DNA from 2 places in the Exiguobacterium sp. QJM3NY_9 genome. Region 1 is predicted to be linked to the other one. Evidence: a T-box and tRNA genes for the amino acid it is inferred to sense, from the RefSeq annotation. Region 1 holds a T-box; the other holds one or more tRNA genes.
What was found. A T-box is a leader RNA that pairs with one kind of tRNA and senses whether it is charged. The one in region 1 lies ahead of tyrS (tyrosine--tRNA ligase), so its partner is inferred to be a tRNA-Tyr.
Positions count from the first base shown of each region.

Region 1 (8,122 bases):
CCGTTGATGCTTTATATCCCAATTGTTCAAACAATACGTCATTGACGAGTACTGTATGCCGATCCGTCCGCTTTAGTAAAGCTGGTTCTGTCGGGAACAGTTGATTCAACCAAGCTTTTGTTGGCGCTTGATCTAGCTTGGTCTCGTCGTAGCCTTCTGCCACATGAATTCCATTGATCGCTTCCGCTTTTAAAAAGGCCTGTCCGAGTTCTTCTAGCGTCATGTAACGCGAAGCATCGACACGACCTATCGCTTCGCCATATCCAATGAGGTGGATGTGCGCATCGGTAAAGGCAGGATAGACGGCTTTGCCATTCAGATTCTCAATCGACTCGACTCGTTTACCGAAACGTCGCCGTAACTTCCCCTCATCCCCCATGGCTACAATCCGACCTGCTTCGATAAACATCGCCGGATGAACATCATGTTCATGCGCCATCGTTCGAATGATTCCGTTTACATAAAGTATTCCCATCTTAATCGCTCCTTTTTTTACGAAAACAGGGTGACCGCGGCGGCCACCCTGAGTTGTCAGTGATGATTACATATGAATCGTTTCTTGCTTGGCACATGCTTGTTTGATTCGTTCAATTGATTGTGGATCAAATTGTTCGAGGACACGTTCCCCTAGTAAAATCGCACGTTCGTAATCGCCAGCGAGGAACTTCGTCTCAGCAATCGTCAACGACATATGTATCTCATTATCATTGCGACGGAAACGATTCGCGTACTGGACAAGTCGTTCTGCATAAGTGACTTCGAACACTAATGTATCTATCCGTTCTTGCAATTGTTTAAACGTCAACTTGACATCTTCGCTTTGCGAAACGATGTAACCGACATTAAACGGAATCTCCTCAAAACGTGCCTCGAGCGTCTGTAACGAACGACTCGCTGTTTGAAGCGCTTCTTCGACATCTTGCGGCATCTTCGGTAACCCGAGCCGTTTCAATCGTAACCGGGCACTAGAGAATGCATGACGCCATTCATTGATGCGTTCGCGTACTTCCAGCTCTTCTTTGCGTAGTGCTTGGAGTTCGATACTGAACCGTTCGTATTGAATCGTTAATTGTTCTTCCAGCCGAATGGCATCACGCATCTGATCTTCTAACATGCTGAACGGAATGATTCGGCTAGCGATGGATTCGTCTAAATCCTTTGCTGCCCCAAACAACATCTCTTCATCGCGCTGAATCGACTCGTAATGCTCTCCTAAGTCAGCTGAAATCTCATACTGTTCACGGAGCGAACTAAATTCTTGTGCCAATTGATGGACTTTTTCACGCATCCGCAGTGCTTTTTGTTTCAAGACTTGATTTTCTTTTTTCACATGATGACGCGCGTCGACTTCACGACGGAACGTATCGTACATTTGGTCGACATCAGCCGAAAGTTGCTGGACGTGTTCTTCTAAATCGTCCATTTCTAGAAATTCAAGTTTTTTAACTAGGTTGAGGCGTGTTTCCTCAAATCGTTTAATATCCGACTGCATTCCAAGCGGCTCAAGCGGATAGCCATCCAGCGTCATTTCATTATATCCGGCGCTCAATTGGTCGATTCGTTGACGTAACTCATGTGCCAGGACTTTCCAATGATTCGGAATCACTTCGACTAATTGACGCGTCTGTGCGACTCGTTCTTCAAGCTGAAGGCTTGTTTCATACGCTTTCGTCACTTCACCTGCTTCCTCAAAAGCAGACATTTCTGTACGCAACTGATCGATTTCTTCACTGCGTTCTTCAAGTTTCGCTAATGCCGGACCAAACGACGTCGCTTGTAGGAGCAACGATTTACGGACTTGACCTGAATCTGTCTCACCTTGCGCTTTCAATGAAGTCAATGCAGATTGATTATTTTTAAACGTCTCCATCTCACGCAGCATCTCATCGATTAACCCTTCAAGCTCACCGATTAATTGTTCCGTTACTTCTAAATCATTCTTGACGGCAAGGAAATGATATTTATCGAGCCCTTCTTCCGCTCGATACAATGTTTCATCGATTTGCGCGACGTGGACTGTCAACAGTTCCTCCCAAGCCTGATGCCAGGAAGTGAATTTCGTCTCCGTCTCGCCCGCCATCGGAAGCTGCTTTAATTCTTGTAGCTCCTTCGGAATTGATGCGCTAATAATCCCCTGTTTGCGCATATCTAGCTCGTCAATTTTTGTATAATATTTTTTTCGACTAATCATGCTAAATAACATGACGAGTAATACGATGACGATGACACCAATCACCCATGCCCACATTTGTCACGACCTCCACCCTATCAAGCGATTCCATTTTTCAACAATTTCGCTTTTAATCTTATCCTTATAATAGTATAGCGCAACCGATTTGCATAGATTTACTAAGGCTTTTCCTGATTTCTTCCACAGATTACAGCGTCTCGCCGAGAAATACTAAGGCTTTTCCTGATTTCTTCCACAGATTACAGCGTCTCGCCGAGAAATCAATTGTTTGTCAGCATCTTTAAAACTCGGGTAAGATAGATTAAATATGATTTTTCAGGAGGAATCTTAATGATGTTTGAGACAACGACGTATGATGGTGACCGAACAAAACAATATGACATGCTGAATAAGCAACTTGATGCTTTACTGACCGGAGAAACGAATCAAATTGCCAATCTTTCAAATGCGAGTGCGTTACTTGGTCAATTTCTCGATCGAACGAACTGGGTCGGCTTCTATTTAACGGACGCAGAACAAAATCAACTCGTTCTCGGACCATTCCAAGGCTTACCTGCTTGTGTCCGGATTCCATTCGGTCGTGGTGTCTGCGGTACAGCGGCAGAAGATCAAACGACGCATCTCGTCATGGATGTCCATGCTTTCCCAGGCCATATCGCGTGTGATGCGGCAACGAATTCAGAAATCGTCATTCCATTAATTAAAGATGGAAAAACGATTGGTGTCCTCGATATCGACAGTCCTGAACTGAATCGTTTTGACGAAACCGATCAAGCCGGCCTTGAAGCCTTTAGCGAAATTCTTCTTCGTCATATTTGATTGACAGCAGGAATAAGCAGACGTATACTTGTAAAAGTGCAGAAATGATAACGATAGCGGTCAAATCGCTTGCGTATCACATTTCATGACTCGGCTTTGCCGGAGGGGCATCGTGTAACTTTGCTATCAAGCGAGGGTGCCACACCATGAAATGGGCGTAACGTGGGTTTGATGGCGTTATTATTTTTATGCAAATAATAACGAACACTAAGGAGGAGTCTTATTATGGCTCGCTATACAGGTCCAGCTTGGAAACTTTCACGTCGTCTCGGTATCTCTCTTACTGAAACAGGAAAAGAAATCGCAAAACGTCCGTACGCTCCAGGACAACACGGTAACAGCCGTCGCAAAATGTCTGAGTACGGTCTTCAACTTCAAGCGAAGCAAACGCTTCGTCACATGTACGGAGTAAACGAACGCCAATTCAACCGTATCTTCAACGATGCTGGCAAAATGCCTGGTATCCACGGTGAGAACTTCATGTTCTTACTTGAAGCACGTCTTGACAACGTCGTTTACCGTATGGGTATGGCTCGTACACGTCGTGCTGCTCGTCAGCTCGTCAACCACGGTCACATCCAAGTTGAAGGCGCTCGCGTCGACATCCCTTCATTCCGCGTGAAACCAGGTCAAACGATCTCAGTTCGCGAAAAATCGAAGAACTTTGTCGTTATCAAAGAAGCACTCGAAGTTGCACCAGCAACTAAAGACTTCGTTACTTTTGATGCTGAAAAGCTCGAAGGAACGTTCGTCCGTCTTCCAGAGCGTTCTGAATTGAACGATCAAATCCAAGAACAACTCGTCGTTGAGTACTACTCACGTTAATCTGTTGTTTTTAGCACTCACTTCGGTGGGTGCTTTTTTTGTGTCCTTTTAACATTTTTTAAAAATAGTAGTTGCATCATTTTCTTTTTGTGTTAACCTTTTATTTATATTGGTTAACACAAAAAGAAAAGAGGCCCTCATCCATCATGAAAACAAAAGATCTTACATTTACTGCACTCGGTGCTGCAATCATCTCAGCCATTAGTTTACTACCACAACTTCAACTCGTCGGACCTGTACCGATCACACTCCAGATGCTCGCCATCATGACGGTCAGTGCCATTCTCGGTGCGAAGCGCGGCGGGCTTGCCGTCTTGATTTTTTTGCTGCTCGCTGCTGCCGGATTACCACTTCTCGGAGGCAAAGGTGGTCTTGCGCCGTTCGTCGGACCGACTGTAGGGTATTTAGTCGCCTTCCCGATTGCCGGCTTCTTCATCGGCTATGTCGCCGAACGAACGACTCGCTTCATCCCATTGTTTTTTGGAATGGTCGTTTTCGGACTCGGTCTCGTTTACTTACTCGGAACATTCGGTTTAATGCTCGTCCTACATTTATCATTCATGGATGCCCTCGTCATTAATGTCCCGTTCATCATCGGTGATACGCTAAAAGCGTTACTTGCCACGACGATTGCCGTTCGTTTATTACCACTCCGTATTTTTAAAACAGCCTAAACAAAAAGAACGCTGACGAGCATTCGTCAGCGTTCTTTTTTGTTATATCACTTACGCATGTTCAAGTACGAAGTATTTCTTTTTCCCACGACGGATGATCGTGAAGTCACCAATCGCATCTTGCTTCGTGATTTCTTTCGTCAACTCTTGTTCACGGTCTCCATTGATGTAGATTGCGCCATTCGTCACGTCTTCTCGCGCTTGACGCTTCGAAGGACTGATTTTCGCTTCGACGAGTACGTCGACAAGATTCGTTGCTTCACCAAGCGTAAAGCGTGGCATCCCTTTAAAGGCATCTGCGATATCAGCCGCCTGCAATGTTTTGATGTCACCACTGAAGAGTGCTTTCGTAATTCGCTCCGCTTGTTCAAGCGCTTCGCTGCCATGGACAAGTTTCGTCATCTCTTCTGCCAGACGGCGCTGGGCAATCCGTTTTTCAGGTGCCATTTCCACTTCCGTTTGCAATCCTTCCAGTTCTTCGTGTGTCAAGAACGTAAAGTATTTCAGGAATTTGACGACATCAAGGTCATCGACGTTGAACCAAAACTGGTAAAACTCGTATGGTGTCGTTTTTTCGGCATCGAGCCACACTGCCCCGCCTGCTGTTTTCCCGAATTTTTGCCCGTCTGATTTCGTGACGAGTGGTACAGTGATGCCGAATGCTTTCTCTTCATGACCAACGCGTCGGATCAGTTCCATCCCTGCTGTAATGTTTCCCCACTGATCACTTCCGCCGACCTGGAGTCGGCACCCTTCGTTTTCATATAGCTTTAAGAAATCAAATGATTGTAATAGCATGTACGAAAACTCTGTGAAAGAAATCCCGTTCTGAAGGCGTGAATCAACAGAGTCTTTCGCTAGCATGTAGCTGATCGGGAAGTGTTTTCCGATATCGCGTAAGAAATCGATGATCGTTAAATCTTTTGTCCAATCCAGGTTGTTCGCAATCGTCACAGGGTTTTCGCCATCCAGCGGTAAAAAGCGTGATAATTGCCCTTTGATGCGGTTCGCAAATTCTTCGACGATATCCGACGTGTTCAGTGATCGTTCTGTCGACCGCCCACTTGGATCTCCAATCATCCCGGTTGCGCCACCGACGAGACCGACCACGTGGTGCCCCGCTTCTTGGAAACGGCGTAGAACGAGAATTGGTAACAGGTGTCCGATATGCAATGAATCTGCTGTCGGGTCGAATCCCGTGTACAGTGTTGTCGGACTTGCCAGGATTTCTTTAATACCTTCTTCATCTGTCATTTGGCTGATTAGGCCGCGAAACTCTAAATCCTCAAGTAAAGTCATCTGTTTTCCCCCTAAAAAAATTGTATAAAAAAACCGCCCCTCCGACTGAACGAAGGGACGGAATATTCCGTGGTACCACCCTAATTGCATGCAACACATGCCACTTAGATCGTCGATAACGGGACGGTCCGCCTGATTTCTCAAGAAGCTCCTGGAGACGTAATTCATGAACACGCTATGTCCTAGTTCGCAGCACCACTAGGTCTCTGATACAGGGAGCGTTCCATTACTAATTCCAATCACAGCTGATTTTTTCGTATATTTTTCATAAGATGTTTTCATGATACGTCGAAGTAGAATCGACTGTCAAGAGACATTGTCACGTTTCAGTTGTGGTATAATACGTCTATCTGTGATTTAATGTTAATTTACACCCAAGTTTAAGATGTAAAGGAGATCATTTATGCGCGAGAACTGGTCCAAGTTTTGGAATCATCCCCGAACGAAAGCCGTTCGGCACTGGTCGAATATCACATATGACGTATCTTGGAATATCATTTTATTCCTCATCATTGCTGTCCTACTGATTGGGAGTTTTTCTGTCGGTGCAGCAGGCGGCTATTTCGCTTCGCTCGTCAAAGATACAAAAGCACCAGAATTAACGGAAATGAAGCAACAAGTTAATAGTTATGCCATTACGAGTGAAATTTACTGGGGCAGTGGCGAAAAGTTGACGAACATTTCAACAGATGAAGAACGTCAACCGGTCAACATCAAAGAAATCTCACCTTACCTGCTAGACGCTGTTCTTTCGACGGAAGATGTCGATTTTTATGAACATGATGGCGTCGTACCGAAAGCAACACTCCGGGCAGTCTTACAGGAGTTAACGAACTCGTCTTCTCGGACGGGTGGCAGTACGTTGACACAACAATTGATTAAAAATCAAATTTTAACGAATGAAGTTTCATTCGAACGGAAAGCAAAAGAAATCATCTTAGCACTTCGTCTCGAAAATGCGATGACGAAGGATGAAATTCTACAAGCCTATTTAAACGTTGTCTCATTCGGTCGAAACTCTCTCGGACGAAATATTGCCGGAATCGAAGCCGCCTCTCGTGGTGTCTTCAATAAATCCGCGAAAAAACTGACATTACCACAAGCAGCCTTCTTAGCAGGCATTCCGAAAAACCCGTATTATTACACACCCTACCTTCAAGGTGGTGTCGTCAAAGAAGATTTGACAGCAAGTACGAACCGGATGAAAACTGTTCTAAAACGGATGTATGTCGCAAAAAACATTACGAAAAAGCAATATGAAAAAGCCGTCAAATACGATATCACAAAAGACTTCGCCAAAACGTCAACACGTTCGCGTGATACGTACCCGTACGTTTACGATCTTGCTGAAAAAGAAGCCTTGAAAATCATGACGAGCTATTTCATGAAAAAGGATGGCGTCAAAGAAGATGAAGTAAAACCATCCGAACTCGCAGAAGTCAAAGCGAACTATCAGGAACAGGCTTTAGTTGCCATGCGTCAAGGCGGATACAAGATTCACTTGACACTTGATAAGAAAATTCACGAGGCGATGCAGGCACCAGCTAAAAATGCTGCCAACTTCCCTGCTTCTCCACAATACACGCAAGTCGTTGATCCAAAAACGAAAAAGACGGTCTCGAAAAAAGATCCAGAAGAAACGGCTGCTGTCATGATTCAAAATGAAACAGGTCGTATCTTAGGCTTCGTCGGTGGACGTTACACAGATGGAACGGCGGATGATTTCAACCGCGCGTTCCAGGCAAAACGTCAAATCGGTTCGACAGCCAAACCAATTCTTGTTTATTCGAACGGTATCGAAAACGGCTTGATTACACCGGCTTCGACCGTTAATGATGAAAAGTATTATTATCAAACGGTTCCACGTCAACCAGGTGACAACCCAATCAACAATGAAGGCGGGCGTTACCGAGGTAATGTGACGGTCCGTGAGGCATTGGAACTTTCACTCAACGTTCCAGCCGTGAAGATTTACGAAAAAATGAATATGTCGAACTCGATTCAAAAACTAGTCGACATGGGTATTAAAGTTCCTGACAGCATCCGGTACGCACCATCTGCTGCTCTTGGAACGATGGAAATCACACCGGTTGAGCTTGCTGGTGCTTATGCGATGCTCGCGAACTACGGTGAATACGTCGAACCGTATATCATCTCGAAGATTACGAAAGACGGGAAAAGCATCTATAAAGCTAAATCGAAAAAAGAAAAAATCTACGAAGAGCGTACGGCTTATTTAACGCTTGATATGATGCGTGGTGTCTTTGATAACGGGACAGCTCGTTATGCGAACTCGTTATTAAAAGTACCTGGC
Region 1 is NZ_CM149679.1:2,231,182-2,239,303, forward strand. It holds gene AC0VYQ_RS11455 (amidohydrolase) at 1-475, opposite strand, end outside; gene ezrA (septation ring formation regulator EzrA) at 542-2,248, opposite strand; gene AC0VYQ_RS11465 (GAF domain-containing protein) at 2,525-3,010, shown strand; gene rpsD (30S ribosomal protein S4) at 3,236-3,835, shown strand; gene AC0VYQ_RS11475 (biotin transporter BioY) at 3,982-4,509, shown strand; gene tyrS (tyrosine--tRNA ligase) at 4,561-5,808, opposite strand; T-box leader at 5,859-6,060, opposite strand; gene AC0VYQ_RS11485 (transglycosylase domain-containing protein) at 6,212-8,122, shown strand, end outside.

Region 2 (8,122 bases), 970 kb from region 1:
TTAGTCGAACAAAAAAGGAGCAGCACGTAGCTACTCCTTTTCGTTGACTCAATTTTCTTGTAATGCGTAATTTTCACGCACGACGTTCGCGATCCGCTCGACGTACATGTCACATGCTTCTTGCGACTCTGCTTCCGCCATGACACGAACGAGTGGTTCTGTTCCAGACGCACGAACGAGAATTCGACCGTTTCCAGCCATTTCCGCTTCGACTTCCGCAATGATCGCTTGGACGGCAGGACCGTTCATTGCCCCATTCTTATCCGATACACGAATGTTGACAAGACGTTGCGGGAAGATTGGCATCTCGGCTGCGAGTTCCGATAACTTCTTGCCTGTCGCCTTCATGATTTGGAGCAACTGAACGCCAGACAACATGCCGTCGCCTGTCGTCGAGTAATCCATGAAGATGATGTGACCTGACTGTTCGCCACCGAGCGTGTAGTCGTTTTTACGCATCTCTTCGACGACGTAACGGTCACCGACCGCTGTTTGTAATGCCGTCATGCCATGTTCTGCGACCGTTTTATGGAAGCCGAGGTTACTCATGACTGTCGCGACAATCGTGTTATCTTTCAAACGACCGATTTCGTTCAAGTATTTTCCGCAGATGAACATAATTTTATCGCCATCGACGATATCGCCGTTCTCATCGACTGCAATCAAACGATCGCCGTCACCATCGAACGAGAGACCGACGTCGGCACTTTTCTCTTTGACGAATGCCGCGAGGTGCTCCGGATGTGTTGACCCGACACCATCATTGATGTTCAAGCCGTTTGGTGTTGTACCGATTGTTGAGACTTCTGCTTCGAGGTCCCCGAACAAACGTGGTGCAAGGCTTGATGTCGCGCCGTGCGCGCCATCGATTGCGACATGAATCCCAGAGAAATCTTCATCCGATGTTTGACGAAGCATATGGAGGTATTTTTGCGCACCTTCATAATAATCGTGAACGAAACCAAGTTCTTTCCCTGCTGGTCGTGGGAGTGTGTCCTCTGTTTCGTCGAGCAATGCTTCGATTTCAAGTTCTGTTGCATCATTGAGCTTAAATCCGTCTGTTCCGAAGAACTTGATTCCGTTGTCTTCGACTGGATTATGTGAGGCTGAGATCATGACGCCTGCTGTCGCATCCATCGTCTTCGTCAAGTACGCGACGCCCGGTGTCGAGATGACACCAAGACGCATGACTTCCGCGCCGATTGATAACAATCCTGCAATCATCGCGTTCTCAAGCATTTGACCCGAGACGCGTGTATCGCGTCCGATCAAGACTTTCGGACGTGTGCTCTCGTGTTTCGTCAACACGTATCCGCCAATCCGTCCAAGACGGTAGGCGAGTTCCGGTGTCAATTCTACGTTTGCGACGCCGCGGACGCCGTCAGTTCCAAAATACTTACCCATGTGCTATTTCCTCATTTCACTGATTGGTTTTAATTGGTCTGTACCGATGTCCGGGGAATCGTCTTTAACGTGACGTCCATGTTATCCGGTCGTAAGACATCGAATGCTTTAGATGTCTGATATGAAATCGGTAAGCCGTGTGTGCCTTCTTTTAATCCTGTTACGTCGATGACAGCCTTGATGTCGGTTGCATCAATCGAAGCTAAGTCCGCTTCGCTGCCACGGACGACGAGATCAATCGTTTCAGCATAGTCAATTGTATACTTCGACTCGTCGAAACCGTTAAGCGTCACAGGAACACCTGTAATCGTCTTCTCTGCTCGCTCCTCGACCGTTTCCGTCGTCGATTTAGCATTTTCTTTCTCGACGACGATACTGACCGTAATCGAAGTCGGATCCATTGCCGTCACATTATCCGGTTCGACGAGTTCGATCGTCTTATCGGTCGTCTTCGTCAATCCTTTTAGTGAGATTGCCTTTGTATCGACTGAACCGATTCGCGTCAATTCTTCCTTCGTTCCGTACAGACGCGCTTCCGTGACGACGGGAACGATTTTGACGACCTTGTAGCCTTTTTTGACGCTACCTGTTGTTTTAACGTTGATCGGGACTGTTTTACTCTCCTTATAGACAGGAACTGTCACTTCAAGCTGTTCCGGATCGTACGTCGCGCTAATCGCGTTCCCATTCGTATCCGTCGCTTTGACGTTGAACGACTCCATGAAGGTCGACGCGCGACCTGTCACGTCGATCGGGACTTGAATCGATGTGATGGCTTGGAGCTTTTCTGCTCCTCCTGTCACAGCAACCGTTTGTTTACTCGGTTGTGCTTCACCGACGACATACCCTTCGGCGATTTTATTTTTGTTGAGTAAAGCGACTTGAACCGGGACTTGTTTCGTGACTTTTTTATCAAGAAAAACTTCGACCGTCTCCTGTTTCGGTGTCACTTCAACATCTTTTCCAAAACCATTCGCTGTCACACGAACACGGTGGTACCCAGGGTCGAGTCCCTCTAAATCTAACGATAGACCAAAGTCTTTGACGAGGCGAAGCATCGTCAAGCTACTCGATGGTCCTTTGACCGTCGTTTCGATTGTAGTTGGAATATTATAGGCGACCCACTGCGATTCATCATAATTCACTGTGACCGTTACGTCAAACGTCGTCGAGCCCTGACCAGCGATCGGCAATAGACTCGCCGCGTCACTTTTCCCGCTCGAACTCGAGCCTGCGACCATCAAATAGAGCATCACAGCAAGTAGTACCGCAACGATTCGTAAAAACCATCGTTCATTGAACCACTTTTCGAACATTATTTTTTCGCCCCCATCCAGTTAAAGAAGGACGTATTCGCCGGTTCGACTTTGACGAGCGTCTCAAGCAACTTCGTCCGAAGCGAATCTTCGTCGAGTTCCCGGTAAAGACGACCATTGATTGCGAGAGATACGCCTCCCGTCTCTTCCGATACGACAAGCGTGACACTATCCGTAACTTCACTGACACCAATCGCGGCCCGGTGACGCGTCCCGAGATCTTTAGAGATGTGGGCACTTTCTGAGAGCGGTAAATAACAAGCCGCTGCCGCAAGTTTGCCTTGCTGAACGATGACGGCACCATCATGCAACGGCGTGTTCGGGATAAAGAGGTTAATCAAAAGCTGACTCGTAATTTGAGAACCGAGCGGAATCCCCGTCTCGACATATTCACTGAGACCGGTTTCCCGTTCAAACGTGACGAGCGCACCAATCCGGCGTTTCGACATGTATTGTGCTGACGAAACGAGTGCGTCGACGATTCGCGTTTGTTCATCTTCATCACTGATGGCACTCCGTGAAAAGAATTTACTCGTTCGTCCCAGGTGCTCCAGTCCTCGACGGAGCTCTGGCTGGAAGATGATGATAATCCCGAGTAATCCATAGGTGATGATTTGATTCAATAGAAATTGTAAGGTCTTCAGTCCGAAGAAGCCGCTTAAGAACCAGCTGATCAAAATGACAGAAATCCCTTTAATCAATTGAACCGCTTTTGTGCCTTTGACGATAATCATCAGGCGGTAAATGACGAATGTCACGACCGCGATATCAAGCACATCATTAATATAATCGTACCAGTGTACGTTTTCGCCCAGTTTCAACATTTGAAATTGAAGTGGTTGCCAGTTGAAGTAATTCACCAACCGTGCCCCCTATCTCATCTAATTTAAACAGCTTTCATTATAGCATAAAGGGGCGAGTTAGACTCGCCCCAACTGATTAATCAAAGATTCGTTTGATTCCATACCAGACGCGTTCGAACAACTGATCGATTTCTTTAATTTCTCCAGTCACGTTTCCGGCACTGGCTGTATAAGCCGTCCCGTCCACGGTCATGACGTCTCCGTTGACTTTGCCTTCAATCCGGACATTGCCGCCTTCGACGTATAAATCTTGATTGACCGTCACTCCTTTTGGAACAACGACCTCGCCATTTTCAGCGACGATACCGGGAACGTTCGTATACGACAAGTCTTTATCTTCTTGCGTCATGTACCCCCCGAGGCTACCGACCGAAAGTAACGCAAAGATCGAGGCAGCTGCAAGGAGTGGGTACTGTTTCATCTTCCCTCCAAAACGAGAAGTCTTACGAAGCGGTGTCACATTCGACGTGTCCACCTGTTCGGGCAGTTGTGCCAGCACGCGGGATGTAAAGTCTGCCGATAGCTTCGGCTTCGGAAGCGTGCGTAACTGTGCATCGAGGAGTCGATACTCTTCGAAGTCGTCCATCGCATTCGCCTCCCGTAACTCCGCTTCGAGTTGCTTAAAGTCTTCTGGAGGTTGGTTTTGGTCTAAATAATCTTGGATGCGTTCGTTTACGTGTTCTCGTGTCATGGTGAGATCCTCCTTCTCACCGCGTTCCGAAGTGCTTCTTCAGCGCTTCGCGGCCACGGTGAATTCTAGTTTTGACTGTGGCGACAGGTAGGTCGATCATTTCACTGATTTCCTTTAATGAAAGATCTTCAATATATTTCAAGACAAGTGGAATACGATATTTTTCAGGTAAAGCGGCAATCGCGTCACCGACAGCATTTCGTTCTTCTGAATCAACGACTTGATCTTCTGGCAATTGCTCCTTACTTTCAAGCTGGGAATACAGCGTCAATCCTTCAGTGCCCGACATCTCGGCATCAAGAGAATAATCTGGACGTTTCTTCCGTAAGCGGTCAATTGAGACATTTGTGACGATGCGATACAGCCACGTACGGAACTTCCATTGTGCATTATACGATTCAATCTTTGTGAATACGCGAATAAAGGCTTCTTGCGTGGCATCTTCTGCTTCCATCCGATCACGTAATACACGGAAGGCAACTAAAAATGCTCCTTCTTTATATAGATCAACAAGTGCCGCAAATGCATCACGGTCGCCTTGCTTCACTCGCTCAATTAAGCGTAGTGTTGTTTCTTCCACTTCAAATACCCCCCGCTCTATGCGGTCAATCTCTTATACGGAGTCGACCGATAAATGTTTCATCTCATTTTAAATTGTAACAAAAAAAACTTGAACCCCGATGAAAAGAGTTCAAGTTCTATCCATTATTTTACTAAATGCTGGTTTTTCATCGCTTGAAGTAGGTTTCCGATCAAAGCATTTGCAAGAATCGCCGTCCCGTTTCCTTCTTCTAACAACGGATTCACTTCGACGAACTCCGCTGCAATAAAGTTTTCTTGTTCCGCACAAGAGTTCAAGACGGTCTGAGCATCCTCTAACATGACACCATCCGCAACCCGCGTCCCCGTCCCTTCGACTAAACTCGGGTCAAGACCATCCATGTCGAAACTTAAGTAAAATGCGTCTGTCGTTTCGTTCAGGTAAGCAATCGCTTCCTTCATGATGGCTTCCATTCCCCGTGTCCGAATCGCTTCCATGTCATAAACGCGAATGCCAAGCCGATCAATCAATTCCTGTTCTCCCGGGTCGACGTCACGCAAGCCGATAAAGACGAGATGCTCCGGTTGTAACTTGACGTCTGTTCCACCGATTTCCGTTAGGCGCCGATGCCCTTCCCCAAGGGCAACAGCGAGTGGCATTCCGTGAATATTACCTGTAGGTGACGTTTCCGGTGTATTTAAATCGCCATGCGCATCGAACCAAATCGCACCGAGCCGCGGAATCGATCGACGAAGTCCTGCGATCGTTCCGATTGCCATGCTGTGGTCGCCCCCGACGAGTAACGGAAAACGTCGTTCGGACAGCGCATCATGTACAAGTAGCTGTAAATCATTCGTCGTATGGACGACTCCTTCGAGACGCTTTAACTTCGCATCTTCCTCACGTATCGCGTCTTCTGGTAAGACAGCCGCTTCCCCGTAGCGGACTGCTTCTTGTCCATGTGTTGCTAACGTTTGAAATAGGCCTGCTTGTTCGACTGCTGCCGGACCATGCTCTGTTCCTGGCTTTCCTTGACCGTAACGATATGGCACGCTGATATATGCAATGTTCATCCCCGCATCCCCTTTGCTTAATTAAGTTACCTTAATTGTAAGCGGTAACATACAGCTGGTTCAACTCGACAAGATGACGCATCTTTATACAGTAGAAGACAACAAAAAAGCACTGTGAAGGGAATCACAGTGCTTTCGCGTACGTACTCTGGTTAACAGGCATTTCAAGTATAAAAAAACTTAAGACGAACGAAACTCGCTTAAGATCTTTAAGCAAAATTTGGTGGAGCCTAGCGGGATCGAACCGCTGACCTCCTGCGTGCAAGGCAGGCGCTCTCCCAGCTGAGCTAAGGCCCCAAAAAAATAAACAAAAAGCGGAAGACGGGATTCGAACCCGCGACCCCGACCTTGGCAAGGTCGTATTCTACCACTGAACTACTTCCGCAAGAAAATGAGCCATGCAGGATTCGAACCTGCGACCCTCTGATTAAAAGTCAGATGCTCTACCAACTGAGCTAATGGCTCGACATGGTGGGGGGGGGCGGATTCGAACCGCCGAACCCGAGGGAGCGGATTTACAGTCCGCCGCGTTTAGCCACTTCGCTACCCCCCCAGTTTGTCTAGGAAAATTTAATTAAAAAAACAGTGCCGGCAACAGGAGTCGAACCCGCGACCTACTGATTACAAGTCAGTTGCTCTACCAGCTGAGCTACACCGGCACAATAAAATGGTGACCCGTACGGGAATCGAACCCGTGATACCGCCGTGAAAGGGCGGTGTCTTAACCGCTTGACCAACGGGCCATTGGCTCCGCAAGTAGGATTTGAACCTACGACCTACCGGTTAACAGCCGGTTGCTCTACCACTGAGCTATTGCGGAATAAAAAAACAAAATTGCCTGGCAACGTCCTATCCTCACAGGGGGAAGCCCCCAACTACTTTCGGCGTTCAAGTGCTTAACTTCCGTGTTCGGCATGGGAACGGGTGTGACCACTTGGCTATCGTCACCAGACGACAGGGCTCGCGCCCTCAAAACTGAAGTCATCAACAATCATCTGCTAGAACAAGGCCTCGACCGATTAGTATCACTCAGCTCCGCATGTCACCATGCTTCCACCCGTGACCTATCTACCTCATCGTCTCTGAGGGGTCTTTCTTGATTACTCAAAGGGAAATCTCATCTTGGAGGGGGCTTCATGCTTAGATGCTTTCAGCATTTATCCCGTCCGCACGTAGCTACCCAGCGATGCTCCTGGCGGAACAACTGGTACACCAGCGGTGCGTCCATCCCGGTCCTCTCGTACTAAGGACAGCTCTCCTCAAATTTCCTGCGCCCACGACGGATAGGGACCGAACTGTCTCACGACGTTCTGAACCCAGCTCGCGTACCGCTTTAATGGGCGAACAGCCCAACCCTTGGGACCTACTCCAGCCCCAGGATGCGATGAGCCGACATCGAGGTGCCAAACCTCCCCGTCGATGTGGACTCTTGGGGGAGATCAGCCTGTTATCCCCAGGGTAGCTTTTATCCGTTGAGCGATGGCCCTTCCATGCGGAACCACCGGATCACTAAGCCCGACTTTCGTCCCTGCTCGACTTGTAGGTCTCGCAGTCAAGCTCCCTTCTGCCTTTGCGCTCTACGAATGATTTCCAACCATTCTGAGGGAACCTTTGGGCGCCTCCGTTACTGTTTAGGAGGCGACCGCCCCAGTCAAACTACCCGCCTGACACGGTCCTCCAGCCGGATTACGGCTGCGAGTTAGAGACTCTATGCATGAAGGGCGGTATCCCAAGGGTGACTCCTCCGAAGCTGGCGCTCCGGTCTCGACGTCTCCCGCCTATCCTGTACATCATGCACAAAGCCTCAATATCAGGCTGTAGTAAAGCTCCATGGGGTCTTTCCGTCCTGTCGCGGGTAACCTGCATCTTCACAGGTACTATGATTTCACCGGGTCTCTCGTTGAGACAGTGCCCAAATCGTTACGCCTTTCGTGCGGGTCGGAACTTACCCGACAAGGAATTTCGCTACCTTAGGACCGTTATAGTTACGGCCGCCGTTTACTGGGGCTTCGGTTCAAAGCTTCGCTTGCGCTAACCCATCCCCTTAACCTTCCAGCACCGGGCAGGCGTCAGCCCCTATACGTCATCTTGCGATTTAGCAGAGACCTGTGTTTTTGCTAAACAGTCGTTTGGGCCTATTCACTGCGGCTCTACTCATGTAGAGCGTCCCTTCTCCCGAAGTTACGGGACCATTTTGCCGAGTTCCTTAACGAGAGTTATCCCGCGCGTCTTAG
Region 2 is NZ_CM149679.1:152,618-160,739, reverse strand. It holds gene glmM (phosphoglucosamine mutase) at 49-1,404, opposite strand; gene AC0VYQ_RS00955 (CdaR family protein) at 1,434-2,720, opposite strand; gene cdaA (diadenylate cyclase CdaA) at 2,720-3,544, opposite strand; gene AC0VYQ_RS00945 (anti-sigma factor) at 3,660-4,274, opposite strand; gene sigW (RNA polymerase sigma factor SigW) at 4,291-4,854, opposite strand; gene rocF (arginase) at 4,980-5,888, opposite strand; tRNA gene AC0VYQ_RS00930 (tRNA-Ala) at 6,110-6,185, opposite strand; tRNA gene AC0VYQ_RS00925 (tRNA-Gly) at 6,202-6,273, opposite strand; tRNA gene AC0VYQ_RS00920 (tRNA-Lys) at 6,281-6,353, opposite strand; tRNA gene AC0VYQ_RS00915 (tRNA-Tyr) at 6,358-6,441, opposite strand; tRNA gene AC0VYQ_RS00910 (tRNA-Thr) at 6,475-6,547, opposite strand; tRNA gene AC0VYQ_RS00905 (tRNA-Glu) at 6,557-6,631, opposite strand; tRNA gene AC0VYQ_RS00900 (tRNA-Asn) at 6,634-6,708, opposite strand; rRNA gene rrf (5S ribosomal RNA) at 6,725-6,840, opposite strand; rRNA gene AC0VYQ_RS00890 (23S ribosomal RNA) at 6,888-8,122, opposite strand, start outside.
Region 2: it encodes a tRNA-Tyr, which carries the amino acid that the T-box ahead of tyrS (tyrosine--tRNA ligase) is inferred to sense. The anticodon was not compared.